DNA from 3 places in the Paenibacillus sp. FSL R5-0345 genome. Region 2 is predicted to be linked to each of the others. Evidence: a T-box and tRNA genes for the amino acid it is inferred to sense, from the RefSeq annotation. Region 2 holds a T-box; the other regions hold tRNA genes.
The links. The T-box of region 2 lies ahead of leuS (leucine--tRNA ligase). A T-box ahead of a tRNA ligase gene usually reads a tRNA of that ligase, here a tRNA-Leu.

Region 1 (6,172 bases), 2.7 Mb from region 2:
CGAACGATCAAGGAGCAGGGGATCCGGTTGGAGTCACTTGTAAGAATAACCTCTCTTAGCGGGGGCACTATTGAATTTGGAGAATAACCCGAATTTGAATAAGAACATGCCTATTTTTAAACAACTGCTTTTCACCCTATAGATTTTCCTTTATAATAAAATCAGACATAGGGAGGAGGCGTCACAATGGGGAAAGAACCGGTGACTGAGCAATTTTTTATTGATAAATTAACCGAGGCCAAGGATCACTTCGAGCGTGCGCTGGATTGCAAACACACGGAATTCGACGATCTGTATCCCTATATGATTGAACATCCTCAGTTTTTTTGGTACAAACGCTATGTAGCTTGGTCAGAGCTTCTGACAATCAAAGGTTTGTGTGAGGAACTTTCCTTCCCTTGGAGGGAGAAATTCACAACTAACCAAGTGGAGTATCTGGAGCAACGTGTGATGTCCGCTAAAGTTCTTGACTTCTGGTTTGAGAAGAATGAAGCGCTGATATAAGAATGCTTTAGTAGACATGCAATTGGTCAATTGCTTATACGAGACCCAGATGACTTTTCATTTGGGTCTTTTTTCTGGATGAATATAGGATAAGCTATATAGAGGGAGGGATTTATGATGATTAGCGATGAACAATTGGATGCGTACCGAATTTCCGGTGAGAAAATTCGTGTGGTGCGTGATGGCATAGAAAGTAATGATGTAAAGGGGATTGTTCTGGCTTGGGACGATTCGCAGGTGATGATACGTCGCCAGAATAGACGGGTAGTAAAGCTTGATCGGAATTATCTATTCCAACCCTTCAGCGAACCAAGGAAAGCTCCTGATAATATATAATCTTGGCAGCATAAACAGCTCCTTACCCTAGTGGGTAGGGAGCTGTTCTTTACTTATGGCGGATTATATGGTTAGTGCTAGCTGGGTCTCACTTTCTTCTCTGGAGAGCATGGAGAGCTCTGTAGACAGGCCGAGATATGCGCGCATTCGCAGCAGCATCTCTCTACGGAATCCTGGCCATAATATATTCATCTCACCTTGATATCCTCTACAGGTGTACAAGGCCTCGACTCCCCGTTGATCTTGGCGAACGGTTGTGACCTTCAGATCATGTGAGCTCAATTCGCGCGTAACTTCTTGAAGCATTAATGAGGTCTTCTTAGTGGCACCAGACACGAGCTCCATATAAAGCTGAGGGGTCTTAAACAGACCACTCTTACTGATTACACGACAGTCACGTTCGAACACTTTATGAATAAACGTTAGCAGCAAATAGCTTCTGACAAGGGACATTTCTTCTTTCGTAACCTCTTCATCAACAATGGATGTCTTCAACTTTGTAGTCGCCATTATAAATCACCTCATTTATATTATGCGAACTTTTGTTCTCATTATACCTTATATTCGGAAGTAAAAGCAATAATTATCCATAAAATAATGAATGATTAGAAAAGCTAGAGAATATATTGACGCATTAATCTCAGCATGGTATGATCTATCTTGTGACGCAAGATGGATATGTAGTCATTACGATGTGCGGTCGTGGCGGAATTGGCAGACGCGCACGGTTCAGGTCCGTGTGGTAGCAATACCGTGGAGGTTCGAGTCCTCTCGACCGCATCACTAGAAACTCCCTTGAGAAATCAGGGGAGTTTCTTTTTTGTGAATATAATTAATCCGAGGCAACTGGAGCATAATCGTATCTAGATCGATAAATATCGAATTAAGCCTAATAGGGCATAAGCAAACAGAACTGTTCCAGTACCAATGCCTGTAATTGCACTGTTTGCGACGTTAAGCTTTTTCGATATGAATAGTGATGCGATAGAGACTGCAACAAGAAGTGCTGCTAAAAGGTATAAACTGAAATCGTTAAAAACACTTTTTAAGCTAATAAAATGAATTCCTACAATAAAGGCAATCCAAGGAGCAACGTAATCATTAAACTTACATTTCAACAATATAGAAGCTCCAGCACCTGCCACAAATAATTCAATATAGACAGAAATTAAATAATTATCAAAAGAGGTCTTGTCATTTAAAACGGAGGGAGCATCCCAGTTCGTTATACTTAAATAGATACCAATCAAGCAGATGAGAAGGGATACACCAGAAGCTATGCCAATATATTTACGCCAGCTGGATCTGGGGTTTTCTTGTGCCCAACCAAACCAACTAAAACTAAACATACCGAATATAGAAACATACATGGCGTAATCCCTCACATAATCCATAAAGGTACCTCCTACACCTACAATATTTAGAATATTCGAGGCTGTGCCTTACACTGTAGATTTCCGAAGCATCCAGAACGATAAGAGTGCATACAAGACCGTCAAAGGCATGGTCCACAAGGCAAGATCAAATGCGGTATGGCTGGCAAACCAATTAAATAGATCTCCCCACCACCGATAATACGTCATTAACAATCCAGCGACACTGTACAGAATAAACATGACTGCCGCGAAAATGAATAGACCGCTTCTACCAAATCTGCGGAAGATACTGGATATAACAAATCCCCAATAAAACATATGCAACATGATCATAAAATAGATCCACAGCTGTTCTAGGACAGTACCATCATTCAAGTATGGTAGGTGAAAATAATGTAGCTGCACACCCCATCCAGGTGTTAAATTGTTTTCTATAACGGATAGCAGGAACAGAAGAAGGGAGAAGCCGGCACTTGTAATAACAGCCATCAAGGAGGTACCGAAGAAATAATCCGTTCTCCGTAGACTTAAGCCTAAGGCAAAGGGGAAAGTCTGCACCAAAATGATGATACCTATGACAAACATGTATATAAAGATAGAGACTAGGCCACCGGTATACATGGGTTCTTGCATGAAAAAAGCTATGATAAGATTAACGAGAAAACTGGACAATAATATGATCCAAGGCATAAATAACCAAAACCATTTATCCTTGTAGTGCATTTTTAATATCCCTGTCATATGGTTCATTGTGCTGCCACTTCCTTTCCTTGAGATCTTCTATTTGTAAGATGGACAATTAACTGTTGTAAAGATATGGGGGAGATCTCCAGACCAAGCATCTCAGCACGTGATAGATCTGTTGAGTTTAAGCCGACTACAGTGGCAGAGAGTAATCCGCCAAAAGGTTCACGAGAGATGACATCTTTATTGGAGATGAACTCTTCGACCTTCGCAGTTGCACCAATCACCTTAGCGGCTCGCCCGCGAAGAGCTTCAGCATCCTCATTAATAATAATCTTACCGTTGTCGATAACAATGACATGCTCTAACAATTGACTTACCTCGTCAATCAAATGTGTAGACAAGACAACTGTTCGTGGATATTCTGAATAATCCTCAATCAATCGATCGTAAAACAGGCTTCTTGCTACAGCATCCAGACCTAAATAGGGCTCGTCAAAAATAGTCAGCGGAGCGCGGCTGGCAAGGCCGACTACAATACCCACCGCCGAGAGCATTCCTCTGGACAGCTTCTTTATTCTTCTTTTTAAGGGGAGATTGAAGTCCTTGATTAAGGATTGGGCGTAGTCCCGATCAAAGTTAGGGAAAAATAACGCGGATACCTCTAGAACATCGATAATACGGTACGTATCCGGATACTTTTGACTTTCCTTAATGAAGCAAATCTGATTGAGTACGCGGTTATTCTCGTAGGGATGTTCTCCAAATACCTTCAAATCACCACTTGTAGCAAATAACTGGGCTGTGATCATGTGCATGATCGTTGTTTTCCCCGCACCATTTCTGCCAAGGAGTCCATAGATTTTATTTTGTTCCAAAGAAAAAGTAACGTCTTGGATGACGGTTACCTTTCCATACGACTTGGTTAGCCCCTTGATCTCAACAATTTCATTCATGACTGATTATCTCCCCTCTGAATCATCTTCGTTAATTGATCCAACGTTATTCCTAATTTCTCAGCTTCACGGATCATAGTTACAACATATTGTTCATAAAATTGCTCTTTTCTCTTCTCCATCAATACTGCGCGCGCTCCAGAAGCAACAAACATACCGATACCTCGCTTTTTGTACAATATTCCCTGATCCACTAGCAAATTCACACCTTTCGCAGCCGTTGCCGGATTGATCTGGTAGAAAACAGCAAATTGATTTGTTGAAGGAACCTGTGATTCCTCCAAGAGTGTTTCTTCGATGATGTCATTTTCTATGCGTTCGGCGATCTGCATAAATATCGGTCGTGTATCATCCATTAAGCTTCCCATGTATTCACCGCCATGTTCATTGGTTAGTTAGTTATGTAATTAACCATATATGCAACGAACTTATTTGTCAATCATTTCTAAGTGCATTTTTTGGTTCCTGAGTCCAAATACAGCGAATTAGGCGTATCGGCATAAATAAAAGGCTGAGCGGATTCAATCCGAACAGCCTTTTATTTTAGTGGGATGTCTGCTATGATTTTGTCCTATTAGAAACAGAGAAGGGTGAAACTATGAATGAATATGGTTCGAATTTATTTAAAGGTACTGCGGTGTACTATTCAGAATATCGACCACAGTATCCTTCATCCCTTATTCGGTTCTTGATTCAGCAGTTTTCGCTTAACGGAGAGGGTCGTTTACTTGATTTAGGATGTGGTACGGGTCAGTTGGCACTAAGATTCAGTGATTGGTTTGAAGAAATGATAGGTGTAGATACGGAAAGTGAAATGTTGGATGAGGCAAATCGTCTATCAAAAATTCACAGAGTAGATAACGTTAGTTGGAGGCTGGGTAGAGCAGAAGAGCTGCTGAGCGAATGGGGCTCCTTCCGTCTTACCATTCTAGCCAAAGCGTTTCATTGGATGGATAGGGCGTCCATTCTTGAAATTCTATATCATAGTTTGGACGATAATGGCGGTCTAGCCATTATTGATACTTTTAATGTTGAGCAAGAACCATTATCTTGGCAGCTTAAGGTGAATGAAATAGTGAAACGCTGGTTAGGTAACGAAAGGATAGCAGGAGACAGCACCTATACTCATCCTAAAGAAAGACATGAGGACATTGTTGCGCAATCTAGTTTTAAAGATGTGGAAAGACTGGTTTTACCCAGTTATACAATCACATGGACCGTGGATTCGATTATTGGTAATTTGTATTCCACATCCTATGCATCTAAGCGATTATTTGGAGATCACATAGAACGATTTGAAGCGGATATGAGATCTTCTTTATTAGAAATTGAACCTGCGGGTAAATTTACTGAAGAGTTATCCGTTTCTGTTATCACGGCGTTTAAGCGAGAAATAGAGTATTAAAAAGCAAAATCACAATAAAAATCTCGCATTGATCTCACCACAGCCCGCTGTGTTAGGGGGAAGTTTCAGAGAGAATGTGTTCTTTTTCAGTAAGGGTTTCACTTGCTTTGGAGATAAAGATGGATTTCTCTGCAGCAATTGGGCGATAACACCTGAGACAATAGGTGTTGAGACGCTGGTACCGGACAGCACAAAGTAATCTTTCGCTATCCGCAAGTAAGGAAGTTCACGATCCAGTTTGGATCCGGGAGCACGAAGAGAGATGATTGTTTCACCGGGAGCAACGAGGTCTGGTTTCTTACGCCCCCGCGGTGCAGGACCACGGCTGGAATACCAGGTAATCCGGTCGTCCTTTTGTGTGAGTGTGCGGCGATCATCCACTGCACCAACAGTAATTGCTGAAGTACTAATACCAGGAGATTCGATCGTACTTCGCTTAGGGCCGCTATTTCCTGCCGCTATTACAACTGTAAGGCCGGCTCTAATTGCTTGTTCTACTGCTTGGCATAGAGGGTCATCGGCACAAGTTGAATTGACAGTACCTCCGAATGACATTGAAAGGATACGCAGCTTTAGTCGCTTGCGATTTGCAATGCACCACTCAATTCCTTTAATAATCGTGGAGTCATATCCGTCGCCGTTTTTATCGAGTACTTTAACGCCAACGATTCCAGCCTTCGGAGCAGGGCTTTTGTATTTTCCTTTGCTCATCCACCCATTACCTGCAGCATCCCCTGCAATATGAGTCCCATGACCGTTATCGTCATAGGGCTGTTTTCTATGATTGACGAAATCCTTAAAAGCCACGATGCGGTTACAGGGCTTAATCAGATCAGGGTGTCTATATACGCCTGTGTCAAGAATGGCAATGTTGATCCCTTTACCGGTAAGCCCTTGTTTCTTCTGGATGG
Region 2 (6,172 bases):
CTCTAGAAGCGGAGAAATGATTATGAAATCCATCTATTTGGACCACGCCGCATCAACCCCGGTTCATCCCGAGGTGGCTAAGGTCATGTTGAATATAATGACAGAACAATACGGAAATGCGTCTAGTGTACATCAGTTCGGACGTTCAGCTAAAAGAATATTGAATGGGGCGCGCGATTCGATCGCCGCCTTTTTGGGCTGTTCATCTGAAGAGTGGGTGTTCACTGGAGGCGGCACAGAGAGTGACAATTTAGCGCTCTATGGAGCAGCAGCGGCAGTTTCCCATAAAGGAAAACATATTATCACCACCCAGATCGAACATCATGCAGTGTTACATACCTGCGAAGAGCTAGAGAAGGAAGGTTTCAAAGTAACCTATCTTCCTGTGGATTCGTCGGGCAGGGTATCCGTAGCAGACATAGAGGCAGCATTGCAGGAAGACACGGTGCTGATCAGCGTAATGTATGCCAATAATGAAGTAGGCACCGTTCAACCGATTCAAGAGATTGGTCAGCTCGCTAGAGAACGAGGCATTCTGTTCCATGTTGATGCTGTACAAGCTCTAGGTGCACTGCCAATTAAACTCCGAGAACTTCCCGTAGATTACATGAGCTTCACAGCTCACAAAATCAATGGCCCACAAGGGATAGGGGGTCTTTACGTTCGAAGCGGAGCACCACTACATCCTAGGCTTCATGGAGGCCTTCAGGAGCGTGGCAGACGCGCCGGAACAGAGAATCTAGCAGGAGCCGCTGGATTCGCCAAAGCCGTTGAAATAGCGGTTACGGGTCTCTCAGAACGTCAACAAAATATGAAGCGCCTGCGCAATACACTACTTGAGACACTGGATACTCTGATTGGACGGGAGAGTTACTCGCTTAACGGTAATTCTGAGCATTTTTTACCTAGTATACTGAACTTGAGCTTCCCAGGGGCTGGGACAGATGTTATGCTGATGAACCTGGATATGGAGGGGGTTGCAGCAGCGAGCGGTTCGGCTTGCACGTCAGGATCACTGGAAATATCTCATGTTCTGAAAGCAATGGGACTTCCCCAAAATATTTTAGAGTCCGCGATTCGATTTAGTATGGGTTTGGGTAATACTACTGAAGAAATCGAGTACGTTGCTCAAAAAGTTGAAACCATTTTGAAACGCCTACGTAAATGAGACTAGTTACTTTTAGGTTTCGATCTGTATCGGGGCGATTCGGGCTTTTGGCTTTCTGAGAACTCGTAATTACACTCAAAGTGAGGGGAACGAGGCAGCCATGAGACTTCAAGATCTGATCGGCTTGGCTGTATATGAAGTTGAAGAGGGTAATGAAATCGGCAAGATTGTCGATATTCTGCTCGATTCAAACTGGAATATTACGGGTATTGAACTGGAAAGCAAATCTTTTTTTGGCGGCCATGTGAAATTTGTGGCATGGAAAGATATTGTGGCCTACGGCGAGGATGCTGTCATGATTCGTAGTAAAGAGTCGATTGATAAGACAGATGCCGATCATATACCTTGTACATTTCTACTTGGAAAGAACAAACTTAAGGATTTAAAAGTACTGACTACAACGGGAACTATACTTGGACGAATATCGGATGTTTATTTTGACCAAAAGTTGGGAAACACAATAGGAGCGCTGGAAATCAGTGACGGGCTTGTGACTGATTTGATCGAAGGCCGCAAATGGCTGCCTTGTTCTGATGAGATGTCCATTGGTGAGAATGCTTTAATGGTTCCTGCGATGAGCGAAGAACGGCTACAAAAAGCCATTAATATTGTTAACGGATAGGTGGAATGTATTATATGAAGTGTCCAAACTGCAACTCTAAAGATATCGGAAAAATTGGTTCCCACCAGTTCTATTGCTGGGGCTGTTTCATTGAATTAACGGTAAACGGTGAGAAAATGTCGGTGTATCAGGTTGAAGAAGACGGTACACTCAGCTCGCTGGACGATCTGTTCTCCGGGGATGATATGACTCAGGATTTCCCACAAATTCATGCGTCGTCATAACGATGAATCTTGCTTTGTAAGCGAGAATGATCTATGTACTTAAGCGTCAATTTCCTTTCAGCTGAAATCAGCTGCAGGGTTATTGGCGCTTTTTTTGGGACAAGAACCTCACTTTGTGGGGTTATTTTGTGTGCTTGATGGTTATTTTGCTGCGGCCATACATATACTTATTTACGAAGCTAGTCCAGGCTATAGCCGCAGGAGGGTACACTCATGGAGCAATGGTCCCAAAGTAAGTGGTTCCGCTGGATGATCGGAGTGCTGCTCTCCCTGATCATTTTGTATTTTGTTTGGTTACTTCGTCCAATGCTGCAGGGGATATTTGTGTTTTTGAAGGCAATCCTCGCTCCATTTCTGGCAGCTATGATTATTTCCTACGTGCTGAATCCCGTCGTTAGTATGCTGGCCGGACGGAAGATGCCGCGTAGTGTGGCTGTTCTACTTATATATGCAGTGTTCCTAACGGCGATTGCGGTAATTGCAATTAACCTTATCCCGATGTTTATCGAGCAGCTTGAAGAGTTAAATGAACATTTGCCAGAGATGACACTGCAAGCCCAAGGGCTAATGCGACATATGAATTCTAGACTAATCCCGCCTGGGGTCGAGATGGGGATGAACAACTGGTTTTTTCAACTGGAGAGTCGTCTCGCAGAAGGAATTTCTAATTTTCTCGATAATATAGGGACAACGATTAATGTGCTGTTCAATGCTTTTATCGTACCGTTTCTAGTGTTCTATATTCTGAAGGATTTTGACGTGTTTGAACGGACGGTGGTCTCTTGTCTGCCTCGCGCACGTCGTAAGTCTATTGTAACCTTGTTAAAAGATATCGATGATGCACTTGGCAACTACATTCGTGGACAGTTTCTGGTCTGCATTATTATAGGTGTGCTTGCCTATATTGGTTATGCCATCATCGGAATGCCATATGCCTTACTGTTCGCCAGTGTGGTGGCAGTGTTCAATATTGTTCCGTATATGGGTCCCTTTTTGGGGGCTGCGCCAGCCATTGTAATGGCTTCAACCGTTTCTTTTCGTTTGGTGCTGTTGGTTGCAGTGGTTAACACAGTGTGCCAAATTGTGGAGAGTAACATTATTTCACCTCAGGTGGTGGGGAAGAAGCTGCACTTGCATCCGTTGCTCATTATTTTTGCGCTTCTGGTTGGCGGTGAATTGGCGGGAATGATCGGACTTATCCTTGCTGTACCGTTCTTCGCGGCTGGAAAAGTCGTTATTCAACACTTTATGACGTATTTAATCAAACGAAAGCCTGTTTAAAAGGGTTAAAACATTGACTATAGTCAACTGTTTTGTATATAATGTTGGGGAATATTACTGATGAACAATCAGTACATATAGTTGATCGATGATGAGGAGTATTAATTCTATACCGTTATTGCAGAGAGCCGGCACTAAGGTGCGAGCCGGTTAACGGAACGGAGTGAACTCACCTCGGAGTAACGGCGCAAGTTTCAGGATATTCGTTAAACTTAACGGAAGTCCTAGGTGAACCGCCGTCGCCTCACCCCCGCTAAAGGGTGCAAAGTGAGTGGCAGAATAAAGTATATTCAGCCGCTAACTAGGGTGGTACCACGGGAATTATAACCTCTCGTCCCTAGCGATAATACGCTAGGGATGGGAGGTTTTTTTGTAAATATAAGAGGGTATAGGTTTCACGAAATACTTCATGTCTTATATTTCTCGCATAAACGCTTACCGTCCTTATAAGGATGTCGATGGCGGGTATGCTTGGTTAAGAAATCTATAGTAATACTCCAAGGAGGAGCAGACAATGAGCGACAATCAAACAAACAGTGTACCTGCCGGCGGTTACCGGGCGCAGGCTATTGAGCCCAAGTGGCAAAAGTTCTGGGATGAGAACAAAAGTTTCAAGACAGGTGAAGATCCAACCAAACCGAATTTCTATGCACTGGATATGTTCCCGTACCCTTCAGGTGCAGGGCTGCACGTAGGTCATCCAGAAGGCTACACAGCAACGGATATCGTATCCCGTTATAAACGGATGCGTGGTTATAACGTGCTGCACCCTATGGGCTGGGATGCTTTTGGACTTCCGGCAGAGCAGTATGCGATGGATACGGGTCAGCATCCGCGTGACTTTACGGATAAGAACATCGATAATTTCCGTCGTCAGATCAAATCGCTGGGATTCTCCTACGACTGGGATCGCGAGATCAGTACTACAGATCCAGACTACTATAAATGGACGCAGTGGATTTTCATCCAGTTGTACAACAAAGGCTTGGCTTATGTAGCAGAAGTACCTGTTAACTGGTGTGAAGCACTGGGTACAGTACTTGCAAACGAAGAAGTTATTGATGGGAAAAGTGAGCGCGGAGGACATCCGGTTGTCCGCAAACCGATGCGTCAATGGATTCTGAGAATTACTGAATACGCTGAGCGTCTACTGGAAGATCTGGAAGAGCTGGATTGGTCTGAAAGTATCAAGGATATGCAGCGCAACTGGATCGGTAAATCCACAGGCGCAGAAGTAAACTTTGAAATTGAAGGTCACGATGCCAGCCTGACTGTGTTTACAACACGTCCAGATACATTGTTCGGAGCAAGCTACTGCGTTTTGGCACCAGAGCATGAACTGGTTGATGCCATTACAACAGAAGCACAACGTACAGCGATTGCAGAATATCGTGTGAAAGCTTCTCATAAGAGCGATCTGGAACGTACAGATTTGGCCAAAGAGAAGAGCGGTGTATTCACGGGAGCGTATGCAATCAATCCTGTGAATGGCGCTAAGGCACCGATCTGGATTGCAGATTATGTACTTGCCGGATACGGAACAGGAGCAATCATGGCGGTTCCAGGTCATGATACACGTGACTGGGAGTTTGCTAAACAATTTGGTCTGAATATCGTGGAAGTCGTGCAAGGCGGTAATATTGAAGAAGAGGCTTATTCCGGAGATGGACCGCATGTCAATTCTGAATTCTTGAACGGACTTAAGAATGAAGAAGCGATTGCGAAGATGATTGCTTGGCTGGAAGAGAAGGGCGTAGGTAAAGGTAAAGTAACCTATCGTCTGCGTGATTGGCTGTTCAGTCGTCAACGCTACTGGGGAGAGCCGATTCCAATTCTGCATCTGGAAGATGGAACAATGAAGACTGTTCCAGTTGATCAACTGCCGCTGGTACTGCCGGATGTAGATGCAATCAAACCATCGGGTACTGGGGAGTCTCCACTTGCCAATGTAACAGAGTGGGTGGAAACGATCGATCCTGAGACTGGTATGAAGGCTCGCCGTGAGACCAACACCATGCCGCAATGGGCGGGCAGCTGCTGGTATTACCTGCGTTATATTGATCCGAAAAACGATCAAGAGCTATGCTCCCCTGAGAAGCAAAAAGCATGGCTTCCAGTGGATCTGTACATTGGCGGAGCGGAGCATGCCGTACTTCACTTGCTCTATGCACGTTTCTGGCACAAGGTGCTTTATGATATCGGCGTAGTGGAAACGAAAGAGCCTTTCCATAAGCTGGTTAACCAAGGCATGATTCTTGGAAATAACAATGAAAAAATGAGTAAATCACGCGGAAATGTCATCAACCCTGATGAAATTGTTGAAGCTTTCGGTGCAGATACACTGCGTGTCTATGAAATGTTTATGGGCCCTCTGGAAGCAACCAAGCCTTGGAATGAAAAAGGTGTGGAAGGGGTTCACCGGTTCTTATCCCGTGTATGGCGCCTGTTCGTGAATGAGGAAGGGAAGCTCAATTCCAAAATCACAGCAGATGGCGGTACGGATGAGTTCAAACGTACTTGGCACAAAACGATTAAGAAAGTGACTGAGGATTTCGAGCATCTGCGTTTCAATACGGCGATTAGCCAGTTGATGATTTTCATTAACGATGCCTACAAGCAAGAAACATTGTCCCATGAAGCTGCGGAACACTTTGTACAAATGTTGTCGCCACTGGCGCCGCATATTGCTGAAGAACTGTGGCAACTGCTTGGACATGAAGGAAGTATCAGCTACGTAACTTGGCCAACTTATGATGAAGCATGGACAGTCGATGCTGAGGTTGAAATCGTTATTCAGGTGAATGGTAAAATCGTACAACGCGCACTGATCCCGCTGGATATGGGTCAGGAAGAAATGCAAGCTCATGCACTGTCACT
Region 3 (6,172 bases), 1.8 Mb from region 2:
GGATCTTATATTTGAGGGAATGGCTTGAAAGAGGACAATAGATAGATTAAAAGGAAAAAAAAGGTGTTCTTCCGCTTATAAAACCCGAATACCAATTAGCATGGGGGTGGAAGGATGTTATCGGCATGGATTGGAAGTTTTATTTTTGCGGGAGCAGCGGTTTTTTACATACTACTAACATTGGGATTACCTTATGGTGAATTTGCGATGGGAGGCAAACATAGAATCATGCCTTCACAGATGCGGGTGGCATGTGCAGTTTCAGTAGTCATACAACTGCTTGCAATCTTGTACTTGCTGCAGGCAGGTCATGTGATTTCAATTGGTTTACCGTTTGATAGAGGCGTATGTTATTTTTTCGCAGTCTATTTAATTCTCAATACCGTTATGAATTTATTATCGGACAGTAAAAAAGAAAGGCTTGTGATGACACCTTTATCTTTAGTCACTGCTATTTGTTTTGGGCTTACAGCTATCATACGTGGGTCTTGAGAAAGATATCATGAGACCAGGATTCGACGCATCTAGACTTTAAATTAGTGATTATTTTAGGACGCATCTGTATAAGATGTGTTTTTTTGTATGTCTAGAGACTCTTGATCTATTAAATTAAAACATGACTTAGGTCTTTCTTCACACGTTAATAAATTTAACATAGTTTTAAATTGATTTTACAATACTATGCTTTTTCGTTACATCTGTGTGATATAATATCACAGAAACTATGTAAAAATGATAGGGAGGACTTATAATTTATGGGATGGAAGACACGATGGAACAAGCCACTCGCTTCTGTACTGGCAACTGCAGTGCTTTCTTTGCAGGTGTTTGGAGGAATTGGTTTGGGTGCGACTTGGGGTACAGACAAAGCTGAAGCAGCATCCTCAGCTACAGCCAAGCTCCGGTTAATGAGTACCACAGACGTGCACACCAATGTCTACGGCTGGGACTACTTTAAGAATGCGGCCTCTACAACTGTAGGGCTCGATCGAACAGCTACGTTAGTTACTTATGCTAGAAGCGAATATCCTCTTAATAATCTTCTACTCGATAACGGGGATCTGATTCAAGGTACACCACTGGGGACTTACATTGCAAACGAAAGTAAACTGATGGAATCAGAGACCAAGCTACACCCTATGATTGCGGCTATGAATATTATGGAATATGATGTTGCCACTTTTGGTAATCATGAATTTAACTATGGGCTGGAATTCTTAAATCGTACTATTAAAGGCTATAGTAATAATCCATTGACTGGTGCTGATTTCCCTTATGTAAATGCCAATATATATATTGATGATAAAGATGGTAATCCAGACAATGACAAAAATGCTTTCGACCCTTATGTCATTATCAAAAAAACAATAATGGACAGTGATGATCAACCTCAGGTAGTTAAGGTTGGTATACTAGGCCTTGTGACCCCTCAAATCATGGAGTGGGACAAGGTTAATCTGGAAGGTCGAGTTATTGCTAAGGATATTGCAGAAACTGCAGCGAAATTTATTCCTGCCATGAAGAACGAGGGAGCCGATGTTATCGTAGCAATGGCGCATACCGGCTTCGATGCAACTGCAGTTGCGGGTACTGATGCAGAAAATGCTATCAATCTGTTAAGTAAAGTTGATGGTATTGATGCAATTACCTTCTCGCACACTCACAAGGTGTTTCCGACAGGCGATAATGCTTCCCTTGATGCTTCTTTCAAGGATCCATTAACAGGACAGCCGTATAATAGTCCTCAATCTGTTGTTGATAATGTTTATGGCCACATTAATGGTACTCCAGCTGTGCAAGCAGGTTATGGCGGGGGTTACTTGGGTCTGATTGATCTTAATCTGGTGCAGGAAGACGGCAAATGGACAGTCGATAAAAAGAACTCTAAAGCTTCGACCCGCTCCATAGCCAATGCTAAACCGGATGCTGTTGTTGATGCTGCTGTGGCAGCAGATCACCAAGCTACTATTGACTATACAGGTCAAGAGCTAGGCGTTACTACTGCTCCGATGAACAGCTATTTTGCAATGGTTCAGGACGATCCTACCGTGCAAATTGTGACCAATGCCCAGAAGTGGTATGTGGAGAAGTATATTGAAAACAACCTTCCACAGTATAAAAATCTTCCGATTCTCAGTGTAGGTGCTCCTTTTAAGGCTGGACGTAACGGCCCTTCGGAGTACACGAGTATTGAAAAAGGTCCGTTGACTATCCGCAGTGCAAGTGACTTGTACCTGTATGACAACACGCTAAAAGCTATTAAAGTTAAAGGCTCTGTTGTTAAGGAATGGGTTGAAATGAGTGCGGGTGCGTTTAATACCATCGATGAGAAGAGCACGGCTCCACAAAGCTTGCTAAATGGAGATTTTGCGGTTTATAACTTCGATATTATTGATGGTATTAAGTACACTATTGATGTAACTAAGCCTGCGAAATATAATCCTAACGGTACAATTAAGAATGCTTCATCCAGTCGTGTGAAGCAAATTACGTATAAAGGTAAAACTTTGGATCAGAACCAAGATTTCATTGTTGTGACTAACAACTACCGCGCAAGTGGCGGGGGCAATTTCCCGGGTGTGAAAGGTTCAGAGATGTTGGTGGATTCACAAGATGAGAATCGCCAGATCCTCATGGACTACATCAGAGAAGTAGGTACCATTGATCCTTCTGCGGATGGGAACTGGTCTTTGGCCCCTATCTCGGACGATGTGAATATCACCTTTACTTCTTCACCAGAAGCGGCAAAAGTTACGCCAGCCAACATTACGGATACTGGTGCAAAAGATATTAAGGGATTTAGTATTTATAAATTGGCTCTCCCGGTTAAGGATGTAGAAGTTCACCTTCTGGGAATCAATGATTTCCACGGCCAACTGGATACAGTTTCTACAGTAAGTAACAAGAATGTGGGAACGGCTGCTATTCTTGCAACTTACCTAAAAGAAGCACGGGCTAAATACGACAATGCTCTGCTCTTTCATAACGGAGATTCCGTAGGTGCATCTGCTCCGGTATCCTCGCTTGAACGCGATGAGCCGACGATTGAGTGGATGAACATGATGGGATTTGATGTAGGTTCCCTGGGTAACCATGAATTTGACCAAGGTGTCGATGCACTGATGACGCAGCTTTATGGCGGTGTGGATCCTAAGGACGGCAATGTTACCCACAAGGGTACCAATTTTGACTATGTTAATGCCAATGCGGTAGATGCGACAACCCGCGAGCCGATCATTAAACCTTATGTAATTAAAGAAGTGGGCGGTGTGAAGATCGGATTTATTGGTCTGGTAACGAAGGCTACACCAGGCAAAGTTTCACCTTCCGGTACCGCTGGCGTATATTTCCTCACACCTGAGGAGGAAGTAGCGGCTGTTGAGAAATATGCGAAGGAGCTTCAAGCTAAAGGCGTAGAGACGATTATCGTGCTTGCGCATGATCCAGCTTCTACTAAAGACGGGGTAACTACAGGTGAGGCAGCTGATCTAGCCAACGCACTTCCTGCAAATTCCCCTGTTGACGTTATTGTTGCTGGTGATAACCATGCGCTGGCAAACGGAACAGTAAACGGTAAGTTGATTGTACAAGCCTACTCTTACGGTACAGCATTTGAAGATATTAAGCTGATCATTGATCCTAAAACAGGTCATGTGAAGGAGAAGTCTGCTGTAGTGACCTCCACCTTCCATGACGGCGTAACACCGGATCCGGAAAGTGTGGCACTGGTTAATACTTACCTTGAGAAGCATCCTGAACTTACTCAACCAGTGGGTACAACAAACGGAACTATCACTCGTACCGATGCTTACAACAATGAGGCTGCACTTGGTAACCTGATCGCTGACGCTATGCGTACTGCTGATTTCGGCGATGGCGCTAAGGCTGCTGATTTCGCCTTTATGAATCCGGGTGGTATCCGTGCGGATCTTCCAAAAGGCCCTGTAACCTTCGGCGATCTGGCGAAAATTCAGCCATTCGGCAATACGCTTGTGAAGCTGACGCTGACTGGAGCGCAAATCAAAACGTTGCTGCAACAGCAATGGAATGTAAAGGCTGATGGAACACCCGATATCAAAACGCTGCAAATTTCTGGACTGAAATATACAGCGAATATGTATCTTCCGGTAGCAGATCGCATTGCCAAGCTTACGCTAACTAATGGAACACCAATTAATCCTACACAGAAATATACGGCTGTAGTGAATAACTTTATGGCTGCGGGCGGGGATAACTACAAGGTTCTGACTCAAGCTAGTGATTCATTGGCTGGACCTATTGATTTGGACGTATTCTACGACTATATTGTGAGCACGTTTGATAGAAAAGAGATTAAAGCAGCTGTTGAAGGTCGGATTGTTAACAATTTGAAGGAAGTAACTCCAACGCCGACACCTAGTCCAACGGCAACACCAACGCCAACAACGGTACCAACAACAGCACCAACAACGGCACCAACAACAGCACCAACAACAGCACCAACAACAGCACCAACAACGGCACCAACAACGGCACCAACAACGGCACCAACAACGGCACCAACAACGGCACCAACAACAGCACCAACAGCAACACCAGCACCAACAACAGCACCAACAGCAACGCCAGCACCAACTACTGCTCCAGCAGCAAACTTCAAAGATCTGGGTAAGGTAGTATGGGCGCAAGAAGCTGTTCAAGCATTGGCTGCTAAGGGCATTATAAAAGGATTGGACGCAAATAGTTTTGCGCCAACCAAAACAGTGACTAGAGCAGAGTTTATTACAATGCTGGTACGCGCACTGAATCTGACGGGTTCGGCAACAACCAGTTCATTCAGCGATGTTAAACAAGGAGTTTGGTACACGGATTCTATCGCTATTGCGGTGAAGGCCGGGATTGTACAAGGGTCTGGTGATGGTAAGTTCGAACCGGGTCGTCAAGTGACCCGAGAAGAGATGGCTATTATGATTGCTAATGCATTGAAGGATAAACTACAGCCGATTGATAAGAATGCAGCGCTGGGCAAGTTTGCAGACAAGTCCAGTATTGCTCCTTACGCTCAGGACGCTATAGCACAACTGACCCAATTGGGGATCGTTAACGGTGTTGAAGGTGGCAAATTTGCACCTAAGGGCATAGCTAACCGTGCTCAAGCGGCAGTCATTATCTACCGTATGCTTGAACAAGCTTCATAACCCGATAGTTCTTCTGAAAAAGTGTATCGATGATCCCAAATAGGGACTCGGTACACTTTTTCTTTTTACATTAGGTATTGCCCTTTGTGCTAATATATGATAATTTAGTTCTGCACTGCATGTTTCTTTTATATTTTGTGCGGTCGTGGCGGAATTGGCAGACGCGCACGGTTCAGGTCCGTGTGGGTTAATCCCCGTGGAGGTTCGAGTCCTCTCGACCGCATACCTAAGTGCATATAAACTAGCTGTACTTTTGAATTGCTCTTCAACCTGAAGAGCCTTTTTTTTATTTATAAGGATATTTCAAGTTTGGATAACTCTAATATAAAAGAAGTGAAGCGAAGATGGAACCTAATGTAAATGTCAATACGAAGCGAAGTGTGCGGTTTCTTGAGAAGTATTTTTCAGGAGAATCGTTAGATTATCGCCATATGATTGCTTTATTCATTCCTATTCTGGTAGATCAGGCCTTTATAGTGGGGCTTAATCTAGTGAATACAGCCATGATCAGCTCGTCCGGTGTGGCAGCTATCAGTGCGGTGAACATGATCGATTCCCTTAATCTTTTTCTCATTAGTGTGTTTATCGCGGTATCAACAGGTGGTACGGTTGTCGTAGCGCAGTACAAAGGAAGCGGTAATAGTCTTATGGTGTCAAAAGCCACCGCAGGTGCCACCTCGTCGGTTTCCCTTATGGCTTTTGTTATTGGTATGTTTGGTATTCTTTTTCACAATCCGTTGTTGAACTTACTATTTGGAGCGGCTTCGCCAGAGGTAATGCACAACGCCCGAATCTATTTGATTGGGAGCTGTATCTCCTATCTTGGAATAGCTGTGGTAGAGGCAGTGTGTGGTGCCCTTCGGGGAATCGGAAGGACGAGAGCCTCGCTTGCACTATCGCTCATTATGAATTTAGTTTACGTCCTCTTGAATCTCGTATTTATTAACCTTTTGCATATGGGTGTTCTAGGGATGACTATTTCTATAAATATAGCT

Region 1: it has a tRNA-Leu gene. The T-box ahead of leuS (leucine--tRNA ligase) is inferred to sense a tRNA for this amino acid. The anticodon was not compared.
Region 3: it has a tRNA-Leu gene. The T-box ahead of leuS (leucine--tRNA ligase) is inferred to sense a tRNA for this amino acid. The anticodon was not compared.

The regions. Positions count from the first base shown of each region.
Region 1 is NZ_CP009281.1:2,480,125-2,486,296, forward strand. It holds gene R50345_RS10660 (xanthine phosphoribosyltransferase) at 1-87, shown strand, start outside; gene R50345_RS10665 (hypothetical protein) at 187-504, shown strand; gene R50345_RS10670 (hypothetical protein) at 622-840, shown strand; gene R50345_RS10675 (YhjD family protein) at 904-1,350, opposite strand; tRNA gene R50345_RS10680 (tRNA-Leu) at 1,537-1,620, shown strand; gene R50345_RS10685 (hypothetical protein) at 1,704-2,234, opposite strand; gene R50345_RS10690 (hypothetical protein) at 2,283-2,966, opposite strand; gene R50345_RS10695 (ABC transporter ATP-binding protein) at 2,963-3,856, opposite strand; gene R50345_RS10700 (GntR family transcriptional regulator) at 3,853-4,224, opposite strand; gene R50345_RS10705 (class I SAM-dependent methyltransferase) at 4,455-5,261, shown strand; gene R50345_RS10710 (S8 family peptidase) at 5,271-6,172, opposite strand, start outside.
Region 2 is NZ_CP009281.1:5,206,915-5,213,086, reverse strand. It holds gene R50345_RS23070 (cysteine desulfurase family protein) at 23-1,168, shown strand; gene R50345_RS23065 (PRC-barrel domain-containing protein) at 1,269-1,790, shown strand; gene R50345_RS23060 (hypothetical protein) at 1,805-2,014, shown strand; gene R50345_RS23055 (AI-2E family transporter) at 2,228-3,295, shown strand; T-box leader at 3,375-3,637, shown strand; gene leuS (leucine--tRNA ligase) at 3,810-6,172, shown strand, end outside.
Region 3 is NZ_CP009281.1:235,553-241,724, forward strand. It holds gene R50345_RS01130 (hypothetical protein) at 115-492, shown strand; gene R50345_RS01135 (bifunctional 2',3'-cyclic-nucleotide 2'-phosphodiesterase/3'-nucleotidase) at 756-5,177, shown strand; tRNA gene R50345_RS01140 (tRNA-Leu) at 5,317-5,400, shown strand; gene R50345_RS01145 (MATE family efflux transporter) at 5,522-6,172, shown strand, end outside.